3 regions of the Stenotrophomonas sp. INTA L402-1 genome follow, and region 2 is predicted to be linked to each of the others. Evidence: predicted binding sites of a transcription regulator. Region 2 holds the regulator's gene; each other region holds the start of a gene.
What was found. Region 2 encodes FliA, which starts transcription of late flagellar genes. Its sites were predicted from a motif close to TAAAGTTTNNCNNNCNNNGGCCGATAA; they were not measured.
Positions count from the first base shown of each region.

Region 1: AC5O77_RS18550 (GGDEF domain-containing protein) is a predicted target of FliA. The motif match lies at 2,589-2,615, and genes of this name have one in related genera.
Region 3: AC5O77_RS16675 (methyl-accepting chemotaxis protein) is a predicted target of FliA. The motif match lies at 3,080-3,106, and genes of this name have one in related genera.

Region 1 covers NZ_JCAFWP010000040.1:20,959-31,580, reverse strand. Annotated here, with positions in the region: gene AC5O77_RS18565 (lytic murein transglycosylase) at 1-181, opposite strand, end outside; gene egtD (L-histidine N(alpha)-methyltransferase) at 266-1,240, opposite strand; gene egtB (ergothioneine biosynthesis protein EgtB) at 1,237-2,508, opposite strand; gene AC5O77_RS18550 (GGDEF domain-containing protein) at 2,659-3,939, shown strand; gene AC5O77_RS18545 (YchJ family protein) at 3,943-4,335, opposite strand; gene AC5O77_RS18540 (sulfite exporter TauE/SafE family protein) at 4,438-5,217, shown strand; gene AC5O77_RS18535 (ATP-binding protein) at 5,509-8,889, opposite strand; gene AC5O77_RS18530 (DUF4194 domain-containing protein) at 8,906-9,607, opposite strand; gene AC5O77_RS18525 (DUF3375 domain-containing protein) at 9,594-10,622, opposite strand, start outside.
Region 2 covers NZ_JCAFWP010000001.1:126,483-137,104, reverse strand. Annotated here, with positions in the region: gene flhA (flagellar biosynthesis protein FlhA) at 1-828, shown strand, start outside; gene flhF (flagellar biosynthesis GTPase FlhF) at 974-2,596, shown strand; gene AC5O77_RS00545 (MinD/ParA family ATP-binding protein) at 2,583-3,470, shown strand; gene AC5O77_RS00540 (RNA polymerase sigma factor FliA) at 3,467-4,210, shown strand; gene cheY (chemotaxis response regulator CheY) at 4,268-4,660, shown strand; gene AC5O77_RS00530 (protein phosphatase CheZ) at 4,660-5,265, shown strand; gene AC5O77_RS00525 (chemotaxis protein CheA) at 5,268-7,100, shown strand; gene AC5O77_RS00520 (flagellar motor protein) at 7,202-7,942, shown strand; gene motD (flagellar motor protein MotD) at 7,944-8,960, shown strand; gene AC5O77_RS00510 (ParA family protein) at 8,965-9,747, shown strand; gene AC5O77_RS00505 (chemotaxis protein CheW) at 9,744-10,622, shown strand, end outside.
Region 3 covers NZ_JCAFWP010000032.1:21,128-31,749, forward strand. Annotated here, with positions in the region: gene AC5O77_RS16660 (O-antigen ligase family protein) at 166-1,443, shown strand; gene AC5O77_RS16665 (glycosyltransferase) at 1,443-2,435, shown strand; gene AC5O77_RS16670 (barstar family protein) at 2,465-2,857, opposite strand; gene AC5O77_RS16675 (methyl-accepting chemotaxis protein) at 3,138-5,360, shown strand; gene AC5O77_RS16680 (glycine zipper 2TM domain-containing protein) at 5,527-5,895, shown strand; gene AC5O77_RS16685 (ABC transporter permease) at 6,015-7,142, opposite strand; gene AC5O77_RS16690 (ABC transporter permease) at 7,139-8,326, opposite strand; gene AC5O77_RS16695 (HlyD family secretion protein) at 8,311-9,324, opposite strand; gene AC5O77_RS16700 (TolC family protein) at 9,317-10,622, opposite strand, start outside.

The sequences.
Region 1 (10,622 bases), on a different contig from region 2:
GGGTGAGGCCGGCGGTGATTTCGTTGAAGCGCTCGGCGCTGATGCCCTGGCTGGCGGCCGTGGCCTGCAGGCCCGAAAGGCAGCGGCTGAAGGCCGGATCGACGCTGGCATCCGGTGCTGCAGGCAGCGCGGGGGGCGAGGCGAGAGCGGCCGCCAGGCCGAGGGTGGTCAGAATGGGCATGGCGTCCTCCGTGTTGCCGTTGCACGGCCATCTTAGGGGTAGCGGTGCTGCAGAACCTGAAGGGGTACCGGCTGGCCGGCCGCCCTAGATGGCACGCAGCAGGCGCAGGCCGTAGGCGGGACTGTCGGCATTCCAGCGCTGCGTGACCTGCAGGCCCGCCTGCTGCAGCAGCGCCTCGAAGCTGTCGTCGGTGTACTTGTGGCTGTACTCCACACGGATCGGTTCGTCGGCGGCGAAGTGGAAGGTGCGGCCGTCCAGATGCACATCCTGCGCCCAGCGGCTGACCAGATCGGTTTCGATGCGCAGCCGCGCGGTGCTGTAGCAGGCACGGTGGTGGAAGCCGTCGAGGTCGAAGTCGCTGCCGATCTCGCGATTGAGCCGGGCCAGCAGGTTGAGAGTGAACGCGGCGGTGACACCCTGCGTGTCGTTGTAGGCCGCTTCGATCAGCGCCGGGTCCTTGTGCAGATCGATGCCGACCAGGGCCAGGCCGTCGCGGCCCATCGTCTGGCGCATCGCCCGCAGCAGTGCGACCGCGTCTTCGCCTTCAAAGTTGCCCAGCGTGGAACCGGGGAAGAACAGCAGCCGTCGCGCGGGTTCGCGCTCGGGCATGGGAACGGCGACGGGGCGGGTGAAGTCGGCACAGACCGGCAGCATCTCCACCTCCGGCAACGCCGGCGCCAGATGATCGATGCTGGACAGCAGCGCGGCCCGCGAGATTTCAATCGGCGTATAGGCCACCGGGTCGTGAAGTGCGGCCAGCAGCAGCGCGGTCTTGCGTCCGCTGCCACTGCCCAGCTCCACCACGTGCAGACGCGGGCCAACGCTGCGGGCGATGTCCGGCAGCACACGCTTCAGCAGGGCCAGCTCGGTGCGCGTGGGGTAGTACTCGGGGGTCTGCGTGATCTGCTCGAACAGGCGCGAGCCACGCGCATCGTAGAAGTACTTGGACGGCAGCTGGCGCGGCGTACGTGAGAGTCCGGCCACTACGTCGGAGAGGATCTGCTGCCGCCCGGGGGTGAGATCGGTCAATGCCTGCAGCGCGTCATGCACGGTGCTCATGTGAGGTCCCTGGCCAGGCGCAGCCCGGAGAACTGCCAGCGCGCCGGCGGCATGAAGAAGTTGCGGTAGCTGGCGCGCACATGGCCGCGGGGTGTCGCGCAGCTGCCGCCACGCAGCACCCACTGCCCGCACATGAACTTGCCGTTGTACTCACCGAGGTTGCCGGCGAAGGGACGGAAGCCCGGATAGGCGCCATACGCGCTGTGGGTCCACTCCCAGACATCGCCGAACAGCTGCCGCATTCCACTGCCCTGCGATGCCTGCGGATGCAGCCGGTCGTCGTCAGCGAAATGGCCGCGCAGCGGCTGCGACGCAGCGGCGGCTTCCCATTCGTACTCGCTGGGCAGGCGCGCGTCGGACCAGCGGGCGCAGGCATCGGCCTCGTAGTAGCTGAGGTGGCAGACCGGCGCGTGCGGATCCAGTTCGCGCCAACCGCCCAGGGTGTACTCGCGCTGCAGGGCGTCATCCCAGTACAGCGGGTGCTGCCAGCCCTCGGCTTCGCGCAGCGCCCAGCCTTCGCTGAGCCACCAGCGCGGTTCGCGATAGCCACCGGCGTCGATGAAGGCCCGGTACTCAGCATTGCTCACGGGACGCTCGGCCAATGCGTGCGCGGGGAGCAGCACGCGGTGCGCTGGCGATTCGTTGTCGTAGGCGAACGCGGCCTGCTGCGGCCATGCCGCGGCGCCGACGGTGACGATGCGCTCGGGTGATTCGATCCAGCCCTGCGCACTGGCAGCGCTGGTGGCAGGCTGCAGGTCCTCGCGGTAGGTGGGCTGCAGCGGGTTGCACCAGAACGCATGCTTGATGTCGGTGAGCAGCAGTTCCTGATGCTGCTGCTCGTGCTGCAGGCCCAGCTGCAGATGCTGCAGTGCCTGTTCATCGAGATCGCCCGCCGCCAACCGCGATTGCACCTGCGCATCGACCTGCTGGCGGTAGTCGCGCACCTGCTGCAGCGACGGGCGCGACAGCAACCCGCGCTGTGGCCGCGCATGCGCCGGGCCGATGCTCTTGTAGTAGCTGTTGAACAGGTAGTCCCAGCCCGGGTCATGCGCTGGCGCGGTGGCGAAACCCGCCAGCACGAAGCGTTCGAAGAACCAGGTGGTGTGGGCCAGGTGCCATTTGCTCGGGCTGGCGTCAGCCATGCTCTGCAGCATGGCGTCCTCGGCACTGAGCGGCGCGGCCAGCTGCAGGCTGCGCGTCCGTACATGGGCGAACTGGCGGGCGAGATCGTGCTGCGGGGCAGCGACGGCGGCGGGTACGCTGTCCATGTGGGCAGCATCGGCGCTGGACGGTGAGTGCGACGTCATGGTTCGGCGTCACTTCGTTCACATGGATGAGCCTGCCGCATTCAAGATGCAGGCACGCACGCCGCTAACGGCAGTGCTGCGGCCGCGTCGTCACCGCGCTGGAATTCCTGCTTGCCCCTGCATCCGCTCCGCCAGCCTGCGCATTACCTGTTCGTGCTGCCTGCCGTGCTGGTTGCCGTGGTGGTGTGGACCGCATTGGATACCGCAGACGTGGCCAGCCCGGCGCAGCGCATCCTGCCCTGGCTGCTGGCCTGCCTCGGTGCCGGCCTGGCCCTGCTCTACCACCAGGTGCGCACGTTGTGCCTGCTGATGGTTGTGGCGGTGATGTTCGCGCTGCTGCACCAGGACGTCGCTGGCTACCTGCGCAATGGCCATGTCACCACGCTGACACCGCTGCGCTTCCACGCCATCTCGGCCTGGTTGCCGCTGTTGTCTGCCGGCCTTGCGTTGTGGCCGGAGCGCGGACGGCGGCGCCAGGACCTGCTGCTGCGCGGTATTGCCATCGGCACCGCGGTGATGATCTTCCTGCTGCTAGCCACACAGCAGCCGCGCGGCATGCACGATCTGCTGTCGAACCGTCACTGGGCCTGGATTCCCGCCGACTGGAACGCGCTGGCGCAGCTGCCGGCGCTGCTGTTCCTGCTGGCGACCGCAGCGTTGGGCTGGCAGGCGTGGCGGCATCCTCGGCCACTGCACACGGCGATGCTGCTGGCCCTGCTGTGCCTGTGGTGGATGCTGCCGCGGATCTTCCTGCAGCCGGTGCTGCTGCCGGCGCTGAGCAGCGCCGCCCTGCTGCTGATGCTGGGCGCGATGCTGCAGGAGTCCTTCCACATGGCCTTCCGCGATGAGTTGACCGGCCTGCCGGGGCGACGGGCATTCAACGAGACCCTGCAGCGGGCACGCGGCACCTACAGCATCGCGATGGTGGACGTGGACCACTTCAAATCATTCAACGACACCCATGGCCACGACACCGGAGACGATGTACTGCGCCTGGTGGCCTCGCGGCTGGCGCGGGTGGGCGACGGTGGCCGTGCATTCCGCTATGGCGGTGAGGAGTTCGCGGTGGTGTTCCTGGACCGCCCTGCGGCGGCCTGCATGGATGCCGTGGAGGCGCTGCGGCAGAGCATCGAGGAGACCCGCATGCAGCTGCGCGACCGCAGCACCCGCAGCCGCGATGACGAAGCCGGCCGCCAGCAGCGCGGACGCGGTGGCAGCGGCCAGGTGGTACAGGTGACAGTGAGCATCGGCCTGGCCGACAGCCATGTGGATCCGCGCCCGATGGCAGTGGTCAAGGCCGCCGACCAGGCCCTGTATGTGGCCAAGGACGGCGGCCGCAACCAGGTGCGCGCGCACGGCGGCCAGCGCGTGCTGGCTGCGCGCAGCGCGTAGGGCTCAGGCCGCGTCGAAGTAGTACCAGCGGCCGTCGATGCGCTGGAAGCGGCTGTGTTCGGTCATCTTGACCGCACTGCCGCCTCCGACGCGATAGCGCGCGGTGAAGCGGACATCGGCGCTGTCAGCACCGGTGACGGTGTGCTCGTGCACGGTCAGGCCCAGCCAATGCGTGCGCTGGCCGGGTGCTTCATCCAGTGACAGCTCGGCCGGACGCGTGTCCGGGTGCCAGCTCTGGCGCAGGTAGTCAGCCAGACCGCGCACGTAGGCGCTGTAACGCGAACGCATCAGGCGCTCGGCATCGGGCGCGGCTTCACCGGCGTGGAAACGGCCGCAGCAGGCGGCATAGTCGGCGGGCAGGCCACAGGGACAGGGATCGGCGGGTTTTCGGCTCATGCCGGCATTGTCGCCGGGTTGCGCGGATTGATCCACGCGCGGCACGGGCCAGCTGAAGCAGGACAGGCGTATGCTGTCGCGCCCCCACCTTGATTGATCGCCGTGCTGGAACTGGTTCCCCCTGAGTTGTGGTGGCTGGTGGTGATCGCCTTCATCGCCGGTCTTGTGGATGCCGCCGTGGGTGGCGGTGGCCTGGTGCAGCTGCCCGGCCTGTTCACGGTGCTGCCGCAGCAGACGCCGGCGATGCTGTTCGGTACCAACAAGTTCAGTTCGATGTTCGGCACCGGTGCGGCTGCCTGGCGCTATGCGCGCAACGTGCGCTTCCCGTGGAAGCCGGTGCTGTTCGCGGCCGGCACCGCCTTCATCTTCTCCTTCGCCGGGGCCACCGCGGTGAGCCTGCTGCCCAAGGACGCGGTGCGCCCACTGGTGCTGGTGCTGCTGATCGCGATGTTGGCATACACGCTGTGGAAGAAGGACTTCGGTGCACTGCACCGGCCACAGGAGATCGGCCGCCGCGAGCTGACCATCGCACTGGCCATTGGTGCGGCGATCGGCTTCTACGATGGTTTCTTCGGGCCGGGCACCGGCAGCTTCCTGATCTTCCTGTTCGTGCGCTTCTTCGGGTTGGATTTCCTGCGCGCGTCGGCGGCATCGAAGGTGGTGAACCTGGCGACCAATGTGGCGGCGATCTCGTTCTTCGTGCCGACCGGCAACATCCTGTGGCTGTTCGCGCTGCCGATGGCGGCGGCCAACATCATCGGTTCGGTGGTGGGCACGCGGTTGGCGCTGAAGGGCGGCACGCCGTTCATCCGCAAGCTGTTCGTGGGGCTGGTGGTGGTGCTGATCGCGCGGATGGCGTGGGATACGTTGCGTGGAGCGTGATCCACCGCGTCGCTGGCGCCTGACTCCCATGTGGGCGATCGGATGAGGGGGCATGGCAGGACACGCCGTGAACCCGTCCATGGGGGCTCGTGAGCGCCATCCATGGCGCTCGCGGTCCTGCCATGCCCCCTCACCCAACCGCTACCCGGCCTCTGCGCGAGCGCGGAAGCTGGGAGCAAGGGCAAGAGCAGAGCGACTTCCGGTAGGTGCCAACCTTGGTTGGCACACGGTTTCCGAGCGCGAAGAGCAGCCGAGCATGGCTCGGCTCTACAGGTCGCTGGACCGAGGTGGTCAGGCCTCGGCTTCTTCCGGTTCGTTGGCCTGCTGGCGGCTGCGCTCGGGCAGCTTCAGGCGCTTGCCTTCTTCGTCGTACTCGATCAGCAGCACGCCGGAGTCGTGGCGGCCGCTGATTTCGACGAAGCAGGCACCGCCGATGAACGGTTCCAGCGTCATCACCGACTTCAGCGGGGTGGCCACCACCATCTGGAAGCCGAAGTTGTCGAAGATGTTCATCGCCAGTGCGGTGAACTCGTTGTCGGCCTTGTCGAAGGCTTCGTCAAGCACGACCGCGGCGTAGCTGGGCAGCTGGCTGTCAGCGCCGCCGAGCTGGTAGCGCAGTGCCGCAGCCAGGCAGGTGGTGGCCAGTTTCTGGCGCTGGCCGCCGGACTTGCCGGCGCCGCTGCGGTAGATCTCGACCTGCTGGCGCGTTTCCGCATCCAGCTCGACGCCGATGAACTCCACGTGCATGCGCACGTCCAGCACCAGTTCGCGCCAGCGCTTGTCTTCGCCTTCCTGTGAACCCAGGCGGTTGACCAGCTGGCGCAGCACGGTGAACTGCGATTCGGCCAGCTCGCGCTGCTCGGTCTGCTGCTGCGACAGCACCTCGCGCAGCTGCAGGTGGAACTCACCGACTTCCGGCAGGCGGCGGTCGCTCAGTTCAATGGTCAGCAGCGTGCCACGGTTGAACGGCACCTGTTCCAGGCTGGCGTTCACCTCGTCCAGGCGCTGGCCGATCGACTTGCGGGCCTCGGCGCTGTGGCGCTGCAGGGCCAGCAGGTTGTTCTTGCTCTGGTTCTGCAACAGATCGAAGAAGCGCTCTTCGTGCTGCGGCAGGCCGTCGCGCTCCAGGCGTTCGAGGCGGGCGAGGAAGTCCTCGGCCGAGGCCACCGAGACGGTGAAGTCGCCCGATTCCTCCGGCCACTGCTGGATGAAGCGACGGAAGCAACCGATCAGCTGGTTCTCGATGCGGTTGAGGTCCTGCTGCGAGGACGACAGCTGCTCGTTCAGCGCGTTGCTGACCTGGCGCATGTGCGCTTCCAGCGTTTCCAGGCTGAGCGGGCCCTGCTCCTGCAGGCGCTCGGCGAGCCCGGCTTCCTGCTCCTGGGCCAGGCTCGGCAGCACCAGCGCACGGCTCTGCTGGCGGGCGCGGTCGAGGCGATCGCGCTCCTTGACCAGCTGGCCGCGCTCGACGCGGACGTCCTCATAGGTGCGGCGGGACTGCTCGATGTCGGCGCGCACGGCGTCGATCTGCTTGGCCAGCTTGGCCAGATCGGCATTGCCTTCGCGCAGGTCACGCAGGGTGGCCTCGATGTCGCTCAGGCGCTGCTGCGGAGCGGCGATGTCGATCTCGTTCCAGCTGATGCTGACCAGCTCGTGGCAGGCCAGGCGGCGTTCGTTGTCGCGGTCACGCTGGCCGCGCAGGCGCGCGATGTCAGTCTCGCAGCTGGCGATGCGCTTGGCCAGTTCCTGTGCTTCGCGCTCGAAGGCGCCCACCTTGTCGTGGTTGTTGAAGCCCAGGATCCAGCGGCGGCGGTCGCCTACCGCGCTGCGGTCGTCCTTCTCGAAACGGTCGCCCGGATGCTTGACCTGGCCTTCGCGGGTGATGCCGCGGTCGACGTTGCGCAGCTGCTTGGCATCCACGCATTCGTAGTCGAAGCGCTTGCCGAGCTCGCGCCGCAGCCAGCTTTCGAACACATGCTCGCGCAGCTCCAGTTTGTGCAGCAGCGACTTCGCCGACGGCTCGCGGGCGAACGCATCATCGTTGCGGCGCACGCGGTAGTAGGTGAAGCGCATGCCCAGGTGAGTGCGGTTCACCCACTCGGCGACGTCGTTGTAGTGCTTGTCATCGACCAGCAGCGACAGCGCGAAGCCGCCCAGCACACGTTCGATGGCGCCCTGCCAGCCCTGCTCCTCCGAGCGGACCTGGATCAGCTCGCCGACGAACGGCAGCGCCGCTTCGGCGATGCCGGTTTCCTCGGCCAGGCGCGCGCGCAGCTTCTGCATCGGCGCCGGGATGTTGGAGGGGGTGCGCTGCATCGCTTCAAGTTCGCTGCGCACTTCACCGAAGCGGCGCTCGTCATCGCGCTTGCCGCCGAGGCGATCGCTGATCGCATCGTCCAGTGCCGCCGAGGCACGCTGGCGGTCCTGCAGTTCGTTCTGCGCACGCTCGACCAACTCGGCGAAGCCATGGGCATCGTCGGGCAGTTCGGCCTGCAGCTGCTGCGCCGCTTCCTGGGCCTGGTCTCGCTTGGCCTTGCGGCGGTCGCGCTCGGCTTCGGCGCGGCCCTGCTCGCGTTCCAGTTCCTCGATGCGTTCACCGCCCTGCTGGCGGCGCTGCAGTTCCAGTTCGGCCAGGCGCTCGGTGTGGTTGTCGAGCGCGGCGCGGCGCTGGGCCTCTTCGCCGAGCAGGCCACGGTCACGCACGTCCATCTCGCGCAGGCGCGCTTCGATCAGCGCCTGGCGGCGGCTTTCGCGGAAGCTGTCGACGCCGAGCTTCAGCGCTTCGTCGTCGCCGCGCTGGCGGTGCATTTCCTTCAGGTCGTTGTAGTAGGCGCGTGCCGGCAGCAGGGTTTCCACCTGGCGGCGCGCGGTGACCACGGCCTGGTGCGCGCCATCAAGCTCGGCGAAGTCGCTGACCAGACGCTCGGCGGCGTCGAAGGTCTTCGGCGTGTCGAGCATGAAGTCGCGCAGGAAGACGTTGAGGTCGCCCAGGTTCTTCGCCGACTGCGTCTTGTGCAGCAGGCGCAGCGCCATCTCGTTGTCGATGCCGAGCAGGTCGCGGAAGCGCTCGGCGTAGCCGGAGAAGGTGTCGAAGTGATGCAGGTCGGACAGCTTCTGCTTGAGCTTGCGCAGGTCCAGGTCGAAACCGCCAAGATCCTTGGCGATGTCGAACGGGCGCTCGGCAATCATGTAGTGCTTGCGCACGTCACCGGCCGAGGTGCCGTTGCCGGAGATCCACAGCAGGCGCACCAGGCTGACCACGCGGCCATCGCCGGCGCGGTATTCCAGCACCAGTGCGGTCCAGGTCGCGCCCTTGCGCAGGTACTGGGTGGCGATTTCGCCGGTGCCGCTGTCCTGCTGGTCGGCCCAGGCGCCACGCACGTAGGACACCAGGTTGCGGTCGCGGCCGCTGCGCTCGGCTTCACGCGCGGCGGCGTTGAAGTCGACGATGGCCGGCGGCGTCAGCAGCGCGGACATGGCATCGAGCAGGGTCGACTTGCCCGAGCCGGAACGGCCGACGAACAGGAAGCCGCGCTCGGCGATTGGCACTTCGGTCAGGCCGTTGAAGGTGCCCCAGTTGTGCACCTGCAGGCGGCGCATGCGGAACTGCTGCAGGCGCGGGTCCGGCAGGCCTTCGTTGAACAGTGCGGGAGTGTGCTTGGAGATAGCCATGCGATGGTCGGGTCTCTCAGGCCTCGGCGGCCGGGGTTTCGCGCAGCTGGCGGTACACCGCCGAAAGCTGGGACACGTCTTCGGCGGAGAACAGCAGCTTCAGCGCCGGCGAGACTTCGTGGCGGTCTTCCTGGCCGCTGAGGCGGGTCAGGATGTGGTTGTCCTTCATCTTCTGCACCGCCGAGGCGACGCGGCGGTTGAAGCCGGCGCGGTCGGTGGACAGGTTCTTCTCGTAGATGGCCAGCGCTTCGGCCATCTCGGCGTCGGCGACCACCGCGCGGTTGCCGCGCGCATCGGCCTCGGCCAGCTGCTGGCGCAGGTACAGCAGCAGCACCGAGTCGATGAAGGTCAGCGGCGAGGTGCGCAGCAGCACCGGCGCATCCACGTCTTCGGTGTCGGCCTGGCGGGTGAACGCCACGCCGCTGTCGCGGTCCAGCACCAGTTCCAGGAACAGGTCGGCCAGCGCCGAACGGATGGCGGCTTCGCTGCGGATCAGTGCCGGCCACAGTTTGGCGTGGCGCAGCTGGTCGATGCTGGGGCCGATCAGCAGCTGGCACAGCGCGCGGCGCGCATCCAGCGGCAGGCGCCCGGTATCGCCGAGGTAGTACACGTCGTTGCCACGGCGGGGCTGCGCCACGGCCGCCACCGGCTCGGCTTCGTAGGCGTCTTCCGCCACGTCGGCCTGCGGTGCGTCGATGGGATCTTCATGCCAGCTCATGGCGTCTCTCCTGGGTAAACCAAACCAGCGGGATGCGGGCGCGACGGATCTGGCCGTCGCCACCACGCCATTCGGCAAGCTCCTGCTCGCCGGCGACCACGTTGCCGAAGCGCGTGCCCAGCGACAGATAGCCGATGACGCTGCCAAGACCCTGCGGCGCCTCGCGCTGCGACAGGGCCTGGGCGATGCTGAGCCGCGGCTGTGCATCGAGCAGGTCGTGCAGGTCACGGCGCAGGGTGCGGAAGTCGATTTCGGACGAAGCGACCAGATCGCCGACGCTTTCCAGGCTGATCGCGGCCGCGTCGTTGTACTCGACGTTGCCATCGACCTGGGCACTGCGTGGATCGTGCAGCCTCCACTGCGACCACGAGCGCAGGCGGCTGGTGGTCAGCTGCAGGTCACGGCCGATGCCGCGCTGTGCGGGGAACTCGTCGCGCAGGGCCAGTGCTTCGGACTGCGCCTGCTTCAGCAGCTGGTTGAGGCGGCGCTGTTCCAGGTAGCCACGGCTCTGCACGAAGCCGCGCAGGCTGCGCGCGAAGTTCTGCAGCACATCGTGTACCTGGCCACCGCGCTCGAGCATGGTGCTGGTGAAGCCACGCAGGAAGTTGCGCTCGTTGCGGTCCAGGCGGCGCGCAAAGCCACGCGCCAGCACCGCTTCCAGCGCAGCATCGAGCTGGGCGCTCTGTTCGGCGTCGTTGAGCAGGCGCCAGAACGCCTGGAAGCTGCGGCCGGCATCGCTCTCGCCGATCACATCCACGCCTTCGAACAGCTGCGACAGCACATCGCCGCGCTCGCCCTCATCGTCGATGATGCGTTCGCGGAAATCGCGGTTGAGCTGCTCGAAGTCGTCGCGCACGCGGCGGAAGTCCTCGGTCAGCTCGTCGGCCAGGCCGATGATCTGGCGCGCACGTTCCAGCGCGCGCTTGCCATCCAGCGCGATCACGCGGCCAGCGCCGACGCGGGCGATCTCGGCGTCGATGCGGTCGCGCTCGTCGCGCAGCGCCGACAGGCGCGC
Region 2 (10,622 bases):
GGCTACCGCGTGCTGGTGCATGGCGTACCGGTGGCCACCGCCGAGATCCACCCCGACCGCGAACTGGCGCTGGACCCGGGCAGCGCCCTCGGCGCGCTGGAAGGCATCGCCGGCAAGGACCCCGCGTTCGGCCTGGACGCGACCTGGATCCAACCGCACCAGCGTGCCCAGGCTGAAACGCTGGGCTATACCGTGGTCGATCCGGCCACCGTGGTCGCCACCCATCTGTCGCACCTGATCCGCGAGCACGCACCGGAACTGCTCGGCCACGAGGAAGTGCAGCACCTGCTGGCCAACCTGGCCAAGAGCGCGCCCAAGCTCGTCGAAGATCTGACGCCGAAGGCGCTGCCGCTGTCGGCGGTGGTGCGCGTGTTGCAGAACCTGCTGGTCGAGCGCATTCCGATCCGCCAGTTGCGCAAGATCGCCGAAGCGCTGGTCGAACACGCGCCCAGCAGCCAGGACCCGGCCGTGCTGACTGCCGCCGTGCGCACCGCACTGGGCCGCTTCATCGTGCAGGAGATCGCCGGAATGTCGGCGGAGCTGCCGGTGTTCACGCTCAACCCACAATTGGAACGTGTCTTGCAGGAGTCCACGCAGGGCAACGGCGCCGCGCTGGAACCCGGACTCGCTGAGCGACTGCACCAGAGCCTGGCCGAATGTGTCAGCAAGCAGGAAGCCCGCAACGAGCCCGCGGTCGTGCTGGTACCTGGCCCGGTGCGTGCCGCGCTGGCCCGCCTGGTCCGCCACAGCGTTCCGTCGCTGTCGGTCCTGGCCTACAGCGAGGTGCCGGAGGACAAGCGCCTGAAGCTGGTCGGAACGATCAGCTGACGCCGCCCTCCGATGCGCCAGAAAACAGACACCACTTTCGAACCAACGCAACAGACAGATACCAAGGGGAACCCGCACCGTGCAGACCACCGACCACCCGAGTTCTCCGACCGCCACCCCGCCGTCTTCGTCCCGTGACCACAGCATGAAAATCAAACGATTCGTCGCCGCCGACATGCGCTCGGCCATGAACCTGGTGCGCAAGGAACATGGTCCTGACGCCGTGATCCTGTCCAACCGCCGGATCGAGGAAGGCATCGAGATCGTCGCCGCCGCCAACTACGACGAGAGCGCCGTGCAGCGTGCACTGGAAGCCTCGCGTCGTGACATCGCTCCGCCGCCGGCGCCGAAGCCGCGCACCGCCGCCGACGCGGTGATCGCCGCGGTCACCCGCCGCCGCAGCAATACCCCTGCACCGGAACCGGTCGCCGCAACCACCTCGGCCGTGGCTGCCCTCGCCCGCGCTGCGGTCGGCGCCACCGGCCGCACCCTGGACAGCGCCGACGAGATCGTGCCGACCCGCGGCAGCACCGGCTTCGCCGCCACCCTGGCACGCGCCGCCGTCAACGAACCGGCGCTGCCGGATCAGATCTTCGCTCCGTTCGCCGAAGCCATCGTCGCACCGGCGCCCAGCACCGCCGCACCGGCCAACCGCGCCCGCTTCCAGATCGACCCGCCGCACGAGACGCATCACGAAAGCGCGGCGTCGGCCGTGCAGCCGCCGCCGCTGCCGACCGCTGCCGTGACCGAAGCGCAACCCGGGATCGTCGCCAGCGGACCGGCACCGGTCGAAGCCAGCGACGAAACCGGCGCTGCCCCCGTGCTCGCCCCAGCCCCGGCACTGACCCTGGTGGCCCAGGACGACGCCGAGATCCGCCAGCTGCGCCAGGAAGTGGCCGGCATGCGCCATGTGATCGAGCGCGAGATGAACCGCTTCACCGACGAGCGCCTGCGCGGCTGCCCGGTGCGCGCCACCGCGCTGGACCTGATGGACGAGTATGGCTTCGATGCCGGCCTCGCCCGCGACGTGGCCATGCAGATCCCGCTGGAGACCGAGGCCCATCGAGGCCGCGGCCTGATGCTGGGGCTGATTTCGCGCAAGCTGCCGATCGCCCCGGTCGACCCGCTGGAAGAAGGTGGTGTGATCGCACTGGTCGGCCCGACCGGCGCCGGCAAGACCACCACCATCGCCAAGCTGGCCTCGCGCTTCGCCGAGAAGCACGCGCCGCGTGACGTGGCCCTGGTCACCACCGACACCACCCGCATCGGTGCCCGCGAGCAGCTGTACGGCTACGGCCGCCAGCTCGGCATCGCGGTGCACGAGGCCAACAGCGGCACCGACCTGGACCAGCTGCTGGAACGCTTGAAGGACTACAAGCTGGTGCTGATCGACACCGCCGGCCTGGGCCCGCGCGACCGCGCCCTGGCCGCCCAGCTGCAGTGGCTGCGTGCCGCCCGCCAGGTCCGCACCCTGCTGGTGCTGCCGGCCAACACCAGCTTCGGCGACATGGACGAGGTGGTCCGCCGCTTCGGCGCGGCCAACCTGCAGGGCCTGGTACTGAGCAAGCTGGACGAGACCGGCCGCTTCGGCAACGCCCTGTCGGTGGCCGTGGATCATGCCCTGCCGATCACCTGGGTGACCGATGGCCAGGACGTCCCGGAGGACCTGCACCGGGCCAGCGCAGCCAATCTTGTACTTCGCCTTGAAGATTTGCGCCGCGCGGCCGATATGCCCTGCAACCCGGAGTTGAACCATGCCGTCGCGTGAGTACGCCAAGCTGACCAAGACCTTCCCGCTGTCGGCCACCCGCAGCGAGCCGCTCGGCCCTGTGCGCACCATTGCGGTCACTGGCGGCAAGGGCGGCGTGGGCAAGACGAATGTGTCGGCCAACCTGGCCGTGGCGCTGGCTGGCATGGGCAAGCGCACGCTGCTGCTGGACGCCGACCTCGGCCTGGCCAACATCGACGTGATCCTGGGCCTGAACCCCACCTTTACGCTGGCCGACCTGGTTGCCGGCCGCTGCACGCTGGATGACGTCATCGTCGAAGGCCCGAACGGCGTGCTGGTCGTCCCGGCCGCGTCCGGCCGCCGCCACATGGCCGAGCTGGCCCCGGCCGAGCACGTCGGCCTGGTCAACGTGTTCTCCGAGCTGGAACGCGAGCTGGACATCATGGTGGTGGACACCGCCGCCGGCATCAACGATGGCGTATTGACCTTCTGCCAGGCCGCACAGGACACCGTGGTGGTGGTCTGTGACGAGCCGGCCTCGATCACCGACGCCTACGCACTGATCAAGGTACTGTCGCGCGAACGTGGCGTGGACCGCATCCAGGTGGTGGCCAACATGGTGCGCGACCCGAACGAGGGCCGCGTGCTGTACGAAAAGCTGACCCGCGTCTGCGAGAAGTTCCTTGCCGATGTCTCGCTGAACTACCTCGGCTGCGTGCCGCAGGATGACTGGCTGCGCCTGTCGGTGCAGCGCCAGCAGCCGGTGGTGAAGGCCTATCCGTCCAGCCCGGCGGCGCTGGCGATCACCGAGATCGCGCGCCGTACCGCGCGCTGGCAGGCGCCGACCGAACCGCGTGGCGGCGTCGAGTTCTTCCTCGAACGCATCCTCAAGCAGCGTGGGGTGACGGCATGAAAGGCGCAGCCCAGTACAGGGAAGTGCAGCGCTCGGCGGCGAACGAAGTCATCGCCCAGCATTCGGACCTGGTGCGGCGCATCGCCCACCACCTGGCCGCGCGCCTGCCGGCCAGCGTCGAGGTCGACGACCTGATCCAGGCCGGCATGATGGGCCTGATCGAAGCCTCGCGCAGCTATGACGCCGACCAGGGTGCTTCTTTCGAGACCTACGCCTCGATCCGCATCCGTGGTTCGATGATCGACGAGATCCGCCGTGGTGACTGGGTCCCGCGCTCGGTGCACCGCCGTGCACGTGATGCCGCCGCCACCATCCGCCGCCTGGAACAGAGCAGTGGCCGTGCCGCCAGCGCCACTGAAGTGGCCGCCGCGATGGAGATGCCGCTGCCCGAGTACCTGCGGCTGATGGAAGACGCTGCACGTGGCCAGGTGCTGAGCCTGGAATCGCGCATCGAGGACCAGGGCGAGCTGGACACCGTCGCCCAGGGCGGGCCGACCCCGCAGCAGGTACTGGAGCGCGGCGAGTTCGGTCGCGAGCTGGGCAAGGCCATCGGCCACCTGCCCGAGCGCGAACAACTGGTGCTCTCGCTGTACTACGAGCAGGAACTGAACCTGAAGGAGATCGGCGCGGTGCTCGGCGTGAGCGAGTCGCGGGTCTGCCAGATCCACGGCCAGGCGGTACTGCGCCTGCGTGGCCGGCTGAAGCTGTTCGAGGCTGCCGACGCAGGCCTCGAAGAATGAACATCCCCGAGGCGGCTGCCCCCGGCCGTCCGGAATGAACAACAAAGGAATTCTGCTTTGAACAAGAACATGCGCATCCTGATCGTCGACGACTTCTCGACCATGCGTCGAATCGTCAAGAACCTGCTGGGCGATCTGGGCTTCACCAATACCGCCGAAGCCGAGGACGGGCATGCCGCGCTGTCGCTGCTGCAGAGCCAGCCGTTCGATTTCGTGGTCACCGACTGGAACATGCCGGTGATGACCGGCATCGAGCTGCTCAAGGCCATCCGTGCCGATGCCAAGCTGAAGACCCTGCCGGTGCTGATGGTCACGGCCGAAGCCAAGCGCGAGCAGATCATCGAAGCCGCCCAGAGCGGCGTGAACGGCTACATCATCAAGCCGTTCACCGCGCAGACGCTGGAAGAGAAGCTCGGCAAGATCTTCGAACGCCTGGCGGCCAGCGCCTGATGGATACCACGGTCGACAAGAACGCCCTCGCCCTGCGCCTGCAGGAGGCTCTGGACGCACTCGAGTCCGGTGACGAGGCCGCCTGGCGGCAGCGCATCGATGGGCTGGTCGCGCTGCGCACGCAGCCGATGATGAGCGGCCTCTCGCGGCTGGCCCGCGAGCTGGGACAGGCGCTGGGCGAACTGCCGACCGTGCCGAGCGAAGCCGGCGAACTGGACGACGCCTGCGCGCGACTGGACCACGTGGTGGCGATGACCGAACAGGCGACGCACCGCACCCTGGACCTGGCCGAGGAATGCCGCAGCCTGACCGAACAGTTGCGCGCTGAAGGCCTGCAGCCGGGCCAGGACGCGCAGCTCGAGCGCATCCGCCACAACCTGACCGAGATCGCCCTGACCCAGAGCTACCAGGACCTGACCGGGCAGATCATCCGTCGCGTGGTCGGCATCGTCCGCCGCGTGCACGAAGGCTTCGGCGCGCTCGGCCTGCCGCCGGAACAGCATCGCACCGACCCGGAACTGGCCGGGCCGGCACTGAAGGGACTGGACCGCCACGCGGTCTCGCAGAACGACGCCGACGACCTGTTGTCGGACCTGGGGCTGTAAGCATGAGCGCGGTATCCGACGACATCACTGCCGATTTCATCATCGAGGCGCAGGAAATCCTGGATCGCCTGGGCGAACAGCTGGTGTCGCTGGAGCAGGCACCCCAGGACGGCGAACAGCTCAATGCGGTGTTCCGCGGCTACCACACGCTGAAGGGCGGCGCCGGCTTCCTCGGCGTCACCGCCATGGTCGAGCTGTGCCATGCCGCTGAAGAGGCGCTGGGCGCCGCACGTGCCGGCCAGGCCGTGCTGCAGGCCCACCACTTCGACGCGGCCCAGCAATCGCTGGACTACCTGCAATCGATGCTGGACGCGGTTTCCTCCGGCACCGAGCCGGGCTATGCGCCGCCGGACCTGATCGCACAGTTCGACGTGCACGGCGGTGCCGTGGCTGCACCCGCCGCCGCCGCAGCACCCATCGCGGGTGGCAGCGACCTGATCACCGACGACGAATTCGAGGCTCTGCTCGACCAGCTGCATGGTGGCAACGCGCCGACCGCGGTCGCGCCAGCGAAGAAGGCCGACGACGGACTGATCAGCGAAGACGAGTTCGAAGCCCTGCTCGACCAGCTGCACGGTGGCGCCGCACCGGGCACCAAGCCTGCGGCCGTGGTGGCACCGGCACCGATCGCAGCGCCGCGCCCGGTCGCCGCACCGGCACCGGTGGCGAAGCCGGCCGCCAAGCCGCTGGCCGAGGCCGAACATACCGTGCGCGTGGACACCAAGCGCCTGGACGCGATCGTCAACCTGATCGGCGAACTGGTGCTGTCACGCAATCGGCTCAAGACCCTGCGCGCACGCCTGCGTGATGAAGAGCTGGACCGCGCCGTGTCCACCCTGGACATCGCCACGGCCCGCCTGCAGTCGGCAGTGATGCGTACCCGCATGCAGCCGGTGGGCAAGGTGTTCTCGCGCTTCCCCAAGGTTGCCCGCGACGTCGCCCGCTCGCTGAAGAAGGAAGTGGACCTGGAACTGATCGGCGCCGAGACCGAGCTCGACCGCAACCTGGTCGAAGCGCTGGCCGACCCGCTGGTGCACTTGGTCCGCAACGCCATCGACCATGGCGTGGAAATGCCCGACCTGCGCGAGGCACAGGGCAAGCCACGGATGGGCCATGTGCGCCTGTCCGCACAGCAGGAAGGCGACTACGTCAGCATCGAGGTACAGGACGATGGCGCCGGCATCGACCCGGAAAAGCTGCGCGCCAAGGCGCGCGAGAAGGGCCTGATCGATCCGGAAGCCGCCGCGCGCCTGAGCAGCGAGGAGTGCCTGCACCTGGTGTTCCTGCCCGGCTTCTCGACCAAGCAGCAGGTCACCGACATCTCCGGTCGTGGCGTCGGCATGGACGTGGTGCAGTCACGCATCCGCGAACTGAGCGGCCAGATCCAGATCCAGTCGGAACTGGGCCGTGGCAGCCGCTTCCTGATCCGCGTGCCGCTGACCCTGGCGATCCTGCCGACCCTGCTGGTGCAGGCCGGCGAGGACGTCTATGCGCTGCCGCTGGCCCGCGTGATGGAAGTGCTGCACGCGCCGCGCACCTCGCTGGGCTGGTTCGATGGCCGTGCCGTGCTCGACCGCCGCTCGCACACGCTGCCGCTGGTCGATCTGCGCCAGTGGCTGGATGTGACGCCGGCCGCCTCGCCGCTGCTGACCATCGTGGTGCTGCAAGCTGGCGAAGCGCGCTTCGGGCTGGTCGTGGACCAGGTACGCGGGCGTGAGGAAGTGGTCATCAAGCCGCTGCCGAAAGCGCTGCGCGGCCTGCGCGGTTATGCCGGTGCAACCTTGATCGGCGATGGTCGCATGGCGCTGATCCTGGACGTGGACGGGCTGCGATGACCCCCGCCGGGCCATGCCCGGCGCCCCGAAAACTGTGACTACCGTCTGTACGCGATCTACCGGTGTCTCAAGTCCCATTCATACACGCCGATACCGGAACCATGGATAGACTCAGCCTCATTGGACTCTTTCTCGCCCTGGCCTCGCTGGTCGGCGGCAGCATCCTCAAGGGCGCCGGCCTGGCGTCGTTGTGGTCGCCTGCGGCGTTCGTGATCGTCATCGTCGGCACCGTCGCCGCGATCCTGCTGCATACCTCGCCGGCGGTGTTCAAGCATGCCTTCAAGATCGTGCGCTGGGTCGTGCGCCCGCCGCACAGCGATCGCCGCGAACTGATCCAGCAGATCGTCGAGTGGAGCAACATCGCCCGCCGCCAGGGCCTGCTGGGCCTGGAATCGCAGGTGGAAGCACAGCAGGACCCGTTCCTGCGCAAGGGCCTGCAGCTGCTGGTGGACGGCGTCGAACCCGAATCGATGCGGCACATGCTGGAAATCGAACTGGGCAGCCAGGAACACCAGGACCAGGCCGGTGCCAAGGTCTTCGAAGCGATGGGCATCTATGCACCGACGCTGGGCATCATCGGTGCCGTGCTTGGCCTGATCGCGGTGATGAAGAACCTGGCCGACCCGAGCAAGCTCGGCCACGGCATCGCCGCAGCGTTCACCGCCACCATCTACGGCATCGCCTCGGCCAACCTGCTGTTCCTGCCGGTGGCCGCCAAGCTCAAGAGTGTGATCTCGCACAACACCCGCGACCGCGAAATGGTCATCGAAGGCCTGATCTCGATCGCCCAGGGCGAAAACCCGCGCAACATCGAAACCAACCTCTCCGGCTTCCTGCACTGACATGGCCCGCCGCAAGCACCACGAAGAGCACGCCAACCACGAAGCATGGGCGATCCCCTATGCCGACCTGATGACGCTGCTGCTCGCCTTCTTCGTGGTCATGTACGCGATTTCCTCGGTGAACGAAGGCAAGTACCGGATCATGGCCGACGCGCTGACCGATGCCTTCGGGGGCGCGCCGCGCACGATCAATCCGGTACAGGTGGGTAACAAGCAGGTGCAGGGTGGCGGCTGGGACAGCCCCTCGGTGATCAAGTCCGGCACCAAGATCGGGCCCTCGGCGCCTGCGCCGTCGCACGACCCGACCCTGCTGCCGTCGATGGCCTCGCAGATGCGTATGCCTGTTTCGGTGCACAACCAGGAGCAGATCGCGCGCGCCGAGCGCCAGCTCAACAGCATCGCCGACCGCCTGACCGCCGCGCTCGCGCCGCTGATCGACCGCGGCATGATCAGCGTGCGCCGCACCGAGCTGTGGATCGAAGTCGAGATCAACAGCGACATCCTGTTCCCCACCGGCTCGGCGGCGCTGGACGTGCATGCGCGGCAGACCCTGGCCAGCCTGGCCGAGGTCCTGCGCGACGTACCCAACAGCGTGCGCGTGGAAGGCCACACCGACAACGTACCGATCGCCACCGCCACCTTCCCGTCGAACTGGGAACTGTCGGCCGGGCGCGCGGCCAGCGTGGTGCACCTGTTCGCCGACCAGGGCGTGCAGCCGTCGCGGCTGGCCATGGTCGGCTACGGCCAGTTCCGCCCGCGCGAAGAGAACGACAGCGCGCAGGGCCGCAACCGCAACCGCCGGGTGATGGTCATCATCCTGGCCGACACCTCGCACTCGGTGGACCCACTCGGCCAGCGCCTGAACGCAGCCACCGGCGCCACCCGGAACACCGATACCGAACAAGCCGCGGCAACTCCGGCTACCGCCCCCACCTCCCCCATCGCACCGGTGAAGTTGCCGCCGGTGCCGGCTGGCAGCCGCGTCGGCGCCGCCGTTCCCCCGGCAATGAAGGAGTAATCCGATGCGCATCTGGGCAGTCGCCAACCAGAAGGGCGGAGTCGGCAAGACCACCACCACCCTCGCCCTCGGCCGCGGACTGGCCGCACTTGGCCATCGCGTGCTGCTGATCGACCTCGATCCGCATGCCTCGCTCAGCCGCGCGTTCGGCGTACCGGTAGACCCGCCGCCGGCTGGCGTGCTGGAGCTGTTCGGCGCCCCGCCCGCCGATCTTTCCAGCCTGTGCCATGCCAGCAGCATCCATGGCCTGGACTATGTCTGCGCACAGTCCGCGCTGGCCACGCTGGAACGCCGCAGCGCCAACCAGCCTGGCCTTGGCCTGGCGCTGCAGAATGCGCTTGCGCGCCATCAGGGCCAGCACGACTACATCCTGCTGGACTGCGCGCCCACCCTCGGCCTGTTGATGATCAATGCGCTGGCCGCAGCCGATCGCCTGATCATCCCCACCCAGGCCGAGCCGCTGGCCCTGCATGGCCTGGATGGCATGGTCCGCACCGGCGAGATGGTCGAACGCTCGCGCCGCCGCCCGCTGCCGATCTCGATCCTGCCTACCCTGTTCGACCGCCGCACCCGCGCCGGCAACGAGTCGCTGCGCACGATGCAGGATCGTCACGGCACCCGTGTGTGGGAAGACGCGATTCCGATCGACACCCGCATCAGCAACGCCGCCGGCCTGACCCTGCCGAGCGTTGGTGAGGATTACCCGGGCCGCGGCCTGGCCGCCTATCGCCGCGCGCTGAACTGGATCCTCGGCGAGGATGCCCGCGCCCTGGAGCAGGCCGCATGAACAGCACCGGTGTACTGGACGACTACCTGGACGAACTGCTGGGCGAAGCGATCGCCGTGGCACCACCGGCTGCACCGCCGCCGGCGAGCGACGAAGCGTGCCCAGCAATTGCAGCCGACGCCGAACGCGAGCCGACCTGGGATGACCTACCGGCCGAGGTGATCTACGAAACCGAGACCGTCGCCGCTGCGCCTGCCGTCGACAACGCCGCACTCGAAGCCGCCTTCGACGCGGCCGCAACGGCTGAGCGCGAACCCACCTGGGACGATCTGCCCGCCGAAGTGATCTACGAAACGGAGACTGTTGCTGCTGCCGCGGCAGAGGACGACGCAGCACTGGAGGCCGCCTTCGAGGCCGCCGCGATGCCTGTTGCCGCCCCCGAGCGCGAACCGACCTGGGATGACCTGCCTGACGAGGTGATCCACGAGACGGCCCCTGCTCCCGCCACCGCCAAGTCTGGCCCGGAACCTACATGGGACGACCTGCCGGACGAAGTGATCTACGAGACCGATCCGGCCGACAGCCATCGACTCGCCCACACCGACAGCCCCGGCCTGGAGGCCGCGTTCGAGGCCGCTGCCGGCGGCGAGGACGTTCCTGCGCCACCAGCGGCCGTGGTCGCAGCACCCGCTCCAGTTGCACGCACCGATGCCGCACCGCCCCCGCGCGTGGCCGTGGACGCGCCAACAGGCAACCGCCCGAGCAGCTGGCAGGAGCTGCAGGCACAGGCACATCGGCCCGCCAGCAGCCCGCATCCGCAGAACCGACGCGCCGGCGAGCGCACCTCGCGCTGGCTGCGCCTGCGCTGCGGCACCCAGGCCTATGCACTGGAACTGCTGAAGGTGCAGGAAGTGGTGCTGCCGGTGCCGCTGCTG
Region 3 (10,622 bases), on a different contig from region 2:
GCCCGGGGGCTGTCCGTGTGCCAACGGCTGCGCCCCTGCGCCGGCACTTTGGTTGATTTCCCCAGGGGCCCACGGTAGTGTCAGCCCCGGCGATTTCCGCCAAGCGGCCTCCATGGAAACCGGGGCGACTTATCCCCCGGGCGGGCGTTGATGGAAAGAACAAGCATGACTGCAGCCTGCATGGCCGCCGAACCTCGTTACACCTGGCGTACCGTCCTGCTGAGCATCCTGGTCGCCATCGTTCCGCTTGCCGGCTCCGCACCCTACACCTTGCTGAAGGCGGTGCTGCTGCTGGCCCTGCTGGTCACCGGCGTGGTTCTGATCCGCCGCCAGCCCGATGTCCGCCTGCGCTACCGCATCGCCCGGTTCATCGTGATCGTCTGCTTCCTGCGCCTGGCTTATGCCTTCTACAGCATCCTCTGGCACGGGCTGCGCTGGAACGAGCTGGATCTGCCGGCGCAGACACTGCTCTACCTGGGCACCGCTGCCGTGTTCGCCACTGCGCTGGACTGGCGCCTGATCTGGAAGATCTTCGCCGTGTCCACCCTGGTCTTCGGCGGGTCGTGCATCGTGCAGCACCACGTGATGGGCCTTGAACGCGCGCACGGTTTCAGTGGCGGCGAATGGACGGCGATCGAGTTCACCATGGTGACGCTGTGCATGGCGTTGTTCTCGGTCATCCGGTTGATCCAGCCCAATGTGCATCCGGCCGAACGCTGGCTGCACGGCGTGGCCATCGCGGTCGGCGTCTACGGTTCGATCCTGGCGCAGAGCCGCGGGCCGATCCTGGCGTTCATTCCCGCCATGCTGATGGTGATTGCGGTGCACGTCCGGCGCACCCGGCGCTGGCGGGGGGCACTGGCCTTCGTCGGTGCCCTGGTCATTGGCGTGGTCGGTGCCACCTCGGTGCTGAACCATGAGGTGATCCAGCGCTTCGGTGAGGTCAGTGGCGAGATCTCCGGTTTCAACCAGGAAAACGAGGTCGGCTCGGTCCGCGAGCGCATCGCCATGTGGGGCGTGGCGGTCGACGCCTTCGCCGAGCATCCCGTGGCAGGGGTGGGCCTGAACCAGTTCGGTACCTATGCACGTGAGGGCATCGCCCGCGGCGAGGTGTCCGAGTCGATCTTCCGCTACAACCACCCGCACAACGAGTACCTGGAAGCGGCGGTGACCGGTGGCGTGCCGTTGCTGCTGATCATGCTGCTGGTCTTCATCCTGCCCGGCATTCATTTCGTGCGACGTCTCGGCCACGCCGACGACATCACCGCGATGATCGCCACCGCCGGACTTGCCGTGGTCATCGTCTATGCGCTGTCGGCGTTCACGGACAACGTGTTCTACCGGGCGATGCCCCATTCGTTCTATTTCTACCTGGTGCTGGGCTTCATGCTGGCGACCGCCTTGCCTGCGCGCGACCTGCGCCGGCCAGGGAGTCCCTCCTGATGGCGCATATCCACCTGCTGGCCGCCGACAACCAGCGTGGCCTGTCCCATGACATCCAGGTGATCGAGCGCTCGTTGCAGCAGCTCGGGCACACGGTGACGGTCAGCCGTCTGGACGCGGTGCGCAATGGGGGGGCCTGGAAGCTCCGCGGGATGCGCCTGCGCAGGCTGCTGGCCTCGTGGCTGAGCCTGGGGCGCACGCCGGCCCGGTTCGACATCAACATCTCGCTGGAGCATGTCCGGCCGGCAAGCTTCGGACTGGCCGAGGTCAATCTGTTGATTCCGAATCCGGAATGGGTGTCCGCACGCAGCCTGCGGATCCTGCCGCGGTTCGATGCGTTGTTGACCAAGACCGAAGACGCTACGCGCATCTTCAATGCGCTGGGCATGCGCGCACTGGAAGTCGGTTTCTGCAGCCGTGACCGCTACGACCCGGCGGTGCCGCGCAGGCCGCGCACTTTCCTGCATGCAGCTGGTACCAGTCGCATGAAGGGCACGGCAACGCTGGTCGAGGTCTGGAAGCGCCATCCGGAGTGGCCCTTGCTGACCATCCTGCGCGGCGGCCCTTCGGACGAAGATGAGGGCGGGGCCGCGAACCTGCGGATCGTCCGCGAGCGCCTGCCCGACCAGGAGGTGCAGCGCCTGCAGAACGAACATGCGTTCCACCTGTGCCTGTCGCAGACCGAAGGCTGGGGCCATTACCTGGTGGAAGCGATGAGCTGCGGGGCGGTGGTGATCACCTGCGATGGCGCGCCGATGAACCAGATGATCGACGACAGCCGCGGCATCCTGGTTGCCGCGCACGAGGGCGAGCCCTGCCATCTGTCCAGGACCTGGCATGTGGATGAGAAGGCACTGGAACAGGCCGTCGAGCATGCGCTGGCGATGGATGAGGCCGAGTGGACCCGGCTGGGCGCCAATGCACGCGCATGGCACCTGGCCAGCGAAGTGGCGTTCCCACGCCGGCTGGGCGAGGCCCTGGCCAAGCTTTGAGCTGATGGGGGCTGGTTGCTGCAGAGTGCTCAGCCTGGCACCAGGGTGATCTGCGGATGGCTGCCGAAGATCTCCATGACGATCTCGAAGTAGGTCTGTCCCTGGCCAAGCGACAGTGCCATCAACTGAGCGTGGATGGCCGGACCGTTGAACCTGCCGCCCTGATCGAGTTTCGACTGCAGCCAGGCGCGCGTCGTCTCGCGGCCCAGTGCCTCGCGGCTGTGGGCGATGTCGCGCCACACCACCGTGGCGGTGGCATGACCGGCGAGCGCGCCGTAGCCCCCGTGCAGCAGGTCATCAAGCGCGTCCAGGCTTGCGCCCAGCTGCCAGTCTTCGTCGGCCATGAACACACGATTGATTTCCACGTAGAGGCTGGCGATGTCGTTGATGGACGCGCCTTCGATGTGCAGGATCCGTGTCATCTGCAGACTGTAGCCCTCCGGGGCGACGGTTGTGTCCGGCGCAGATAATCCGGGCCGCCTTGGATGGGGTGGTGTTATTATGGTGTTAATCCTGCGTGATTTTCATCGGGCGTTGGCGTGGCAGCGGTATTCGATAAGGATATGGCGCCATTATCGGCCGCTGCATTTTCTGACTGCCTGCACAGTTCCATATATTTGGATCGGTCCATATATAAAGTCCCGTAAAGTTTCCCTCCGCTGCGCCGCCATCGAACGTACGGCCACGATCAAGGGAATTGAGATGCTTGCCTTACGTAATCTCCGTGTGGGATCCCGGCTTGGCGCCGGCTTCGGTCTGCTGCTGCTGTTCATCATGGCCATCGTCGGCCTGGTGCTGTATGGGAATCAGCTGAAATCCGCCCAGTTCGAGAAAGTGGTGGACGTCAACATGGTGAAGATGCGCCTGTTGAATGACATGCTTGATACCAACAACGCGGTGCTGATGCATCGTCGCCTGATGGTGATCAAGCGGGGTGACGAGTTCGACAAGGATTACCAGCGTGCCCAGGAGTTGTCGCGGACCTATGACGGTATCTGGGCCAAGTACATCAAGATTCCGCGTGACGCTACCGGCGATACCCTGGTCGCGCGCATCGAGGCGGCCCGCAAGGCCACCGATGCATCAACCCAGCAATTGCATGAGCGCATGAAGGCGGGGGATTTCGATGGTGCAGCGAAGGAGCTGCTGGCCGAGCACGGATTGGCAACGGCCTGGAATGAATCCATTTCGGCCCTGCTGCGCCACCAGGAAGCACTGACCGAACGCAGCCGCGAAGAGTACCGCGCAACCGAATCGTGGACCGGCACGCTGTCGATCGCGTTCGGGGCACTGAGCCTGTTGCTGGGGACGTTGGCGGCCTGGGCGATCACCCGCAGCCTGACCCGCCCGCTGGAAGGAGCGGTGAAGCTGGCCGACGGCATCGCCAGTGGCCGCCTGGACAGCAGCATCGACGCCACCGGCAACGACGAGGTGACCCAGCTGCTGAAGTCGATGCAGCGCATGCAGGCACAGCTGCAGTCGGTGATGGCGGCACAGGGGGAGCTGGCCCGCCAGCACGATGCCGGCAGCCTCAGCTACCGCATGGACGAGAGCGCGTTCCCCGGTGACTACGGGCGCATGGTGCATGAGACCAATGCGCTGGTTGGATCGCACGTGCAGGTACAGAACCGGCTGATCGAGGTGATGAAACACTACGCACGCGGCGATCTGTCGGTGGACATGGACCCGCTGCCGGGCGAGAAGGCGGCGATCACCCAGGCGATGGACGAAACCAAGTCCAGCCTGTCGGCGATCAACAGCGAGATCCGCCGGTTGGCGACAGCGGCCGCGGCAGGCGACTTCAGCCTGCGCGGCGACGAAGATCGCTTCGCCTATGATTTCCGCGACATGGTGGCCGGGCTCAACCGCCTGATGCAGACCACCGACGAGAACCTGGTGCAGGTGTCGACCCTGCTGCAGGCCATCTCGCGCGGCGACCTGACCGTGCGCATGCAGGGTGATTTCCATGGCGTGTTCGCGCGCATGCGTGATGACTGCAATGCCACCGTCGACCAGCTCAAGCAGATCGTCGGCCGAATCCAGTCCAGCGCCTCCAGCATCAATCTGGCCGCAGGTGAAATTGCTTCGGGCAACACCGACCTGTCGCGGCGTACCGAACAGCAGGCGGCAAACCTGGAAGAAACGGCAGCATCGATGGAGGAGCTGACCTCCACCGTGAAGCAGAATGCCGAGCATGCACGGCAGGCCAACCAATTGGCCATCGGCGCGCATGGTGTCGCCTCGCAGGGCGGTGAAGTGGTGGGCCAGGTGGTCACCACGATGTCGGCCATCGAGGCATCGTCGAAGAAGATCGCCGAAATCATCTCGGTCATCGATGGCATCGCCTTCCAGACCAATATCCTCGCGCTGAACGCGGCGGTCGAAGCTGCGCGTGCCGGCGAGCAGGGCAGGGGCTTTGCAGTGGTGGCCAGCGAAGTGCGTACGCTGGCGCAGCGCTCGGCGGGTGCGGCCAAGGAGATCAAGGGGCTGATCGAGGATTCGGTCGGCAAGGTCGCCGACGGTTCGGCGCTGGTCCGCCAGGCGGGCACCACGATGGGCGAAATCGTGGCCTCGGTGCAGCGCGTGACCGACATCATGGCCGATATCTCTGCTGCCTCCCAGGAGCAGAGCTCGGGCATCGAACAGGTCAACCAGGCGGTGGTGCAGATGGATGAGACCACGCAGCAGAATGCGGCGCTTGTAGAAGAGGCCAGTGCGGCGGCACGCTCGATGGAGGAGCAGGCCAACCTGCTGGCCGAGGCGGTTTCGGTGTTCCGCACGGGGGCAGTGACCGCTGCCGCCGCGGTGCGCCCGGCGCTGGCAGCCGTGGCGGCATCGGTTGCGCCGGTGCGCCGGCCCGCGGTGCTGTCGCCGCGGATCGAGCCGACGCTGGCGGCCAATGCGGGTGGTTGGGAAGAGTTCTAGAAGAGGGCAAGGTCGGCAGGGAGACGGCGCCCATCGCGACGGCTGGTCGCGATGGGCGCGGATTTTCTTCCTGAACGTGCGATGGCCGATGAAGTGGCGGACACGCGCATTTCACTTCCGGTTGCCAACCGCGGGAGGACACTGGCGCCATACCGGAACTCAGGAGATGGCCATGAAGACCTCGACCCGATTGCTTGTGCTGGGCACCCTGCTGGCGGCTTCGTCGGTGGCCGGCGCGCAGACCTATGGCCCGCGCGATGAGGGACGCAAGTTCAACGACGGCAGCCGCGTGGTCTGCAAGAACGTGGAAGTGCAGCGCAACTCGCGCGATCCGAACCGCATCACGGGTACCGCTACCGGCGCCGTGATCGGTGGCCTGCTCGGCAACCAGGTAGGTGGCGGCAACGGCAAGAAGCTGGCCACCGTGGCAGGCGCCGTTGCAGGTGGTGCGGCCGGTCGCCAGATTCAGGGCAACAGCCAGCAGAAGAACGGCGACCGCGTGGTGGAACGTCGCTGCGAACGCGTCTACCGCTGATTGACCGACCTGGTTGGCCCTTCCACGATGCAGTATCCGAACGCCGGCCTCGCGCCGGCGTTCTTCGTTGCAGGAAAAGGGGACGGAGGGGATTAAGTCGCAATCCCCCAATCTGCCGTTTACGACTTAATCCCCTCCGTCCCCTTTTTTGCGAGGAGGCGCCAGGTGGCGAGGCTGCCGTAGAGCAGCAGCAGGACGGTGAGGGTGACCAGTTCGTGGCTGACTTCGGCCAGGCGGGCGTCCATCTGGTTCAGGCGCACCATCAGGTTGATGCCCGAGGTGGTCGGCAGAAGCTGCGCCAGCCAGACCAGCGGTGGTGGCGTCATCACTGCCGGCCACGACAGGTTGGCCAGGAAGAACAGCGGGATCGAGGTGGCGATGATGTACTGGAAGGCGCGTTCGCGGGTGCGGAAGAAACTGCCGACGAACAGGCCGAAGGCCACGGTGGCGGCGATGAACAAGGTGCCGCCCAGCAGCTGGCCCAGCGGATTGCCGCCGCGCGGGTAGTCCTGCACCCAGGCGGTGAAGCCGGCGTAATAGAACAGGCCAAACAGGCCGATCAGGCCGAAGCCCAGTGCCATGCCGGCCAGGGTCGGCAGGTCGAAGCGCAGGCGCCGGCCGAGTGCGAGACGACGGCCACCGAGCAGGACGCCGATGCCCATCAGCAGGGTCTGGTGCACGATCAGCTCGGCCACTCCCGGCACGATGGCGCTGCCGTAGCCTTCCTGGGTGTTGTACAGCGGGCGCTGCACCAGCGTGACCGGTGGTGCCTGCGGTGCGCCCATGAAGGCGGCCTGGCCGACCACGGCATCACGTCCGAACGCGCCCAGTGCATCGGCCACGCTGCCCAGCACCCAACTGGCACGGCCCAGGTAGGCGCCGTTGCCGAGCAGCACCAGCTTGGCCGGATGGCCGCGCAGGATGTCGCGCTCCAGGTCGGCCGGGATCAGCACGATGCCTTCGGCGTGGCCGGCTTCCAGCTGCTGGCGCGCGCTGTCGATGTCTGCCGGTTGTCCGATCACGCGCGCAACACGGAGTGCATCGAGCTTGCGCAGCAGCTCGCGGCTGGTCGCGCTGTGGTCTTCATCCACCACCAGTACCGGCAGGTTGCCGGCCACCTGGTGGCGATACGCGGCCGGGTAGAAGAACGAGTACAGGATTACCGCGCCGACCATCACTACGATCGCATAGCGGTCGCACAGTACCGCCATCAGGGTCTGCCGCAGGCTGCGCCAGAGTGCGCTCATGCGTCGGCCCCCGCCGGTTGCGCGGCTTCGGGCGTACGCGCGAAGGCGATCAGGCGCAGCCCACCGATGCTGCCAGCCACCACTGACATCAGCAGCAACGTGGCCATCGGCCATACCGAAACCTGCAGCGGCGAACCGATGAACTGTTGCTGGGTCTGCAGCTTGATATAGGCGCTGAGCGGCAGCAGCTGATGCCAGACGCGGGTGAATAACGGCCCGTCCAGCACCGGGAAGGTGGCGCTGGAAAATGCCAGTGCAGTACCGATGCTGAGGCCGACCGCGGACAGCGCGGTACCCATGTCGCGGGTGACGCCGACGAAGAACAACGCGTAGGCGGCAGTAGCCAGGTAGAACAGAGGTTGTGCGAGCAGCAGCAGGAGCACGCTGCCGGCCACACCGTCGCCGCGCAGCCAGGCCAGGTAACCGATGCCGAGCGCGCCATACAGCGAGAACAGCAGGACGTACGGCGCGATCTTGCCGGCAATCGCCGGCCACGGTGTGCGGCCGAGCCGGGCGGGCAGGCTGCCGTCGCGGATCTCGCGGCCGAGGCTGCCGGCCACCGCAAGTGCCAGCACCAGCGACAACACCGCCGGGAAGATCAATGGCAGCAGGAACAGCTCGTAGCTGCGCGCCGGGTTGTACAGGATGTCCGACTGCACCGCGATCGGTGCCGCACGCAGCTTGCCCGGGCCGACCTGCAGGCCGATGCGCTCGCGCAGCAGGCGTGCGTTCCAGGCCGAGACCGCGTCGCCGATATCGCGCGCCGCGGACTGGCCGGTGGTCATGTAGGTGGCGTTGTAATAGGCGAACACCGTGCCCTGGCGCCCACGCAACGCCTGCCGGGTGACATCGCGCGGCACCAGTACGATGGCGAACACATCCAGCCGACGCAGCTGCGAGCGTGCGTCTTCCAGGTCCACCGGCTGGCTGGCGATGCGCACGCCGGGGCTGGCATCGAGCATGCGCAGCAGCAGGCGGCTGTCGCTGCTGTGGTCAAGGTCGACCACCGCGATCGGGATGTCGCGCATCACCGAGGGCGTGAACATCCACGCCATCACCACTAGCATCAGCAGCGGCAGCAGGGTGACCAGCAGCAGGTCGGCGCGGTTGCCGCGCAGCGACCGCAGCTCGCGCCGCCAGCTGGCGGCGAAGCTGCTGCTGTCGGGGCTCAGTGCTGGGGCCATGCGAACAGCACGCTCATGCCGGGGCGGAAGCCCTCGATGCGGCGTACCGGGCGCACCCGCACCTCGAAGCTGCGGACGTCGTAGCCGGACGACTGGCGGGTGGTCCGCCAGGTCGCATAGTCACCGGCCGGATTGATGAAATAAACCTCGAACTCGCCGTTCTGGCCAAGCGCCGGCACGCTGCCCTGCAGCTTGCTGCCGACCTTCATGCCCTGCATCTGCGATTCGCGCAGGTTCATCGCCACCCACATGCGGTCGATGTCGACCAGGGTGAACACCGGGTAGCCGGCCGGCACCAGTTCACCCGGGTCGGCCATGCGCTTGTTGATCTCGCCGGCCACCGGCGCGCGCCCTTCCACTTCGACACGCGCGGCGTTGACTTCGGCCACCGCGCCCTGTGCCTGTTGCACCTGGCCCTGCGCGGCACGCTTGTCCTGCTCGCGTGCGCCGGCCAAGGCCATGTCGTACTGCGCGCGGGCGGCACGCGCCAGTTCGCGCGAACTGGTGGCCTGGGCATGCGCTTCATCGCGCTTCTGCCGGGTCATCACCCCTTCGTTGAACAGGTTCTGCACGCGCTGGTAGGTGGCTTCAGCCAGCGTCGCACCGGCTTCAGCCCGCTTCCAGTTCGCTTCGGCGGCGCGGATGTCCTCGCTGCGCGCACCTTCGTCGGCCTTGTCGGCCACCGCCTGTGCGGCGGCCAATGCGCCGTGCGCCTGCTGTTCCTTGGCGGCCACTTCGGGGCTGTCGAGCAGGAACAGCACCTGCCCGGGCTGCACGCGGTCGCCCTCGCGCACCTTCAGTTCGGCCACGCGCGCGGTGATCTTGGCGGCCACGTTGATGGTGTCGGCGTCGGCCATGCCCTGGATCTGGTCGGCCGGGCTGCGCCAGGCCAGCCACAGGCCGAGCACCACCACGACCAGCAGCACCACTATCAGGATCGGGCCCAGGCGGCGCTTGGCCGGGGGCGTCGTTGCATCGTCGTGCAGCACATCACTCATGGTCGATCACCTCGTCCGCACGCCGCCGGAACTCTTCGAAACGGTCCATCTGTCCACTGACCTCCAGCAACTGTGCCAGCGCAATATCGTATTGGTAGGCGGCCTGTGCGCGCTCGACGCGGGCGCCGCCGAGGCCGAGCCGCGCGTCGATCACATCCAGCGAGGTGGCCTGGCCTTCGCGGAACGCCAGCTCCTGCAGGCGCAGGTTTTCCTGTGCCTGGGCGATGCTGCTGTCGAGCAGCACGTACTGCTGGCGCGCGGTTTCCAGTTCGTTCCAGGCCTTGCGCACGCCCAGTGCGACCTGGTTCTCGGCCTCGCGCAGGCCCGCTTCGGCCTGGTCCTGCTGCGCACGCGCGGCGCTGATCTGCGCCGGCCGCGAATTCGGCGACAGGAAGGTGTACTTCAGGCCGATGCCGAACGCCCAGTCCGGATCGGTCAGCATCTCGTCGCGGCGGCGGAAGTCGTACTGGCCGAAGGCGAAGATCTGCGGCTTCAGCTTGGCCTGCTGCACGCGCACGCCCTGTTCGGCCTGCGCCACCATCGCCCGCAGGCGTGCGATCTGCGGCTGGCGCGCCTGCGCCGTGCGCTCGAAGCTGGCCACCGGTTCCAGCGGCACGCGCTGCACGAACAGCGGCGACACCGGCTGCACCTCGCCACCACTGCGCAGCAGCGTGGCCAGCGCGGCCTTCAGCGTGGCCAGGTCGTTCACCGTCTTCTGGTATTCGCGCTCGGCCTTGTCGCGGGCCACGGTGGCCTGCAGGCGCTGGGCGCGGGTGGCGAAGCCCTCGCGTTCCAGCTTCTCTGCGTCGGACAGGTGGCGGTTCAGGCCATCGCGTACGTCGCGCCGCACATCCACTGCCTGCTCGGCCAGGCGCTGGCCGAAATAGGCCTGGGCCAGCTGCACGGTCAGCGATTGACGCTGAGCCTCGCGCTCGGCGCTTGCCTGCTCGTGGGCAGCGCTGGCGGCACGTTGCGCGGCCGGAATCACGCCGCCGGTGTACAACGGCAGCACCGCGGTAACCACGGGCCGGGTACGCCAGTCGCGTTCGGTGAATGACAGCGGTGAGTCGATGCCATAGGCCTCGGCGACAGGTGCCAGCGAACCCAGTGGCAGGGTGAGGGTCTTCTGGAACTGCAGCCGGCGCACTTCGCCGGTGATCTCCGGCAGGCGCAGCAGGCGGGTGGCGTCCTGAAGGTCCTGCTTGTTGCGCACCGCTGCATCAGCGGCGGCCAGTGCATCGGAGACCTGCTCCAGGCGCTGGCGTGCCTGTTCCCAGTCCAATGCGGGTGCATCGGTG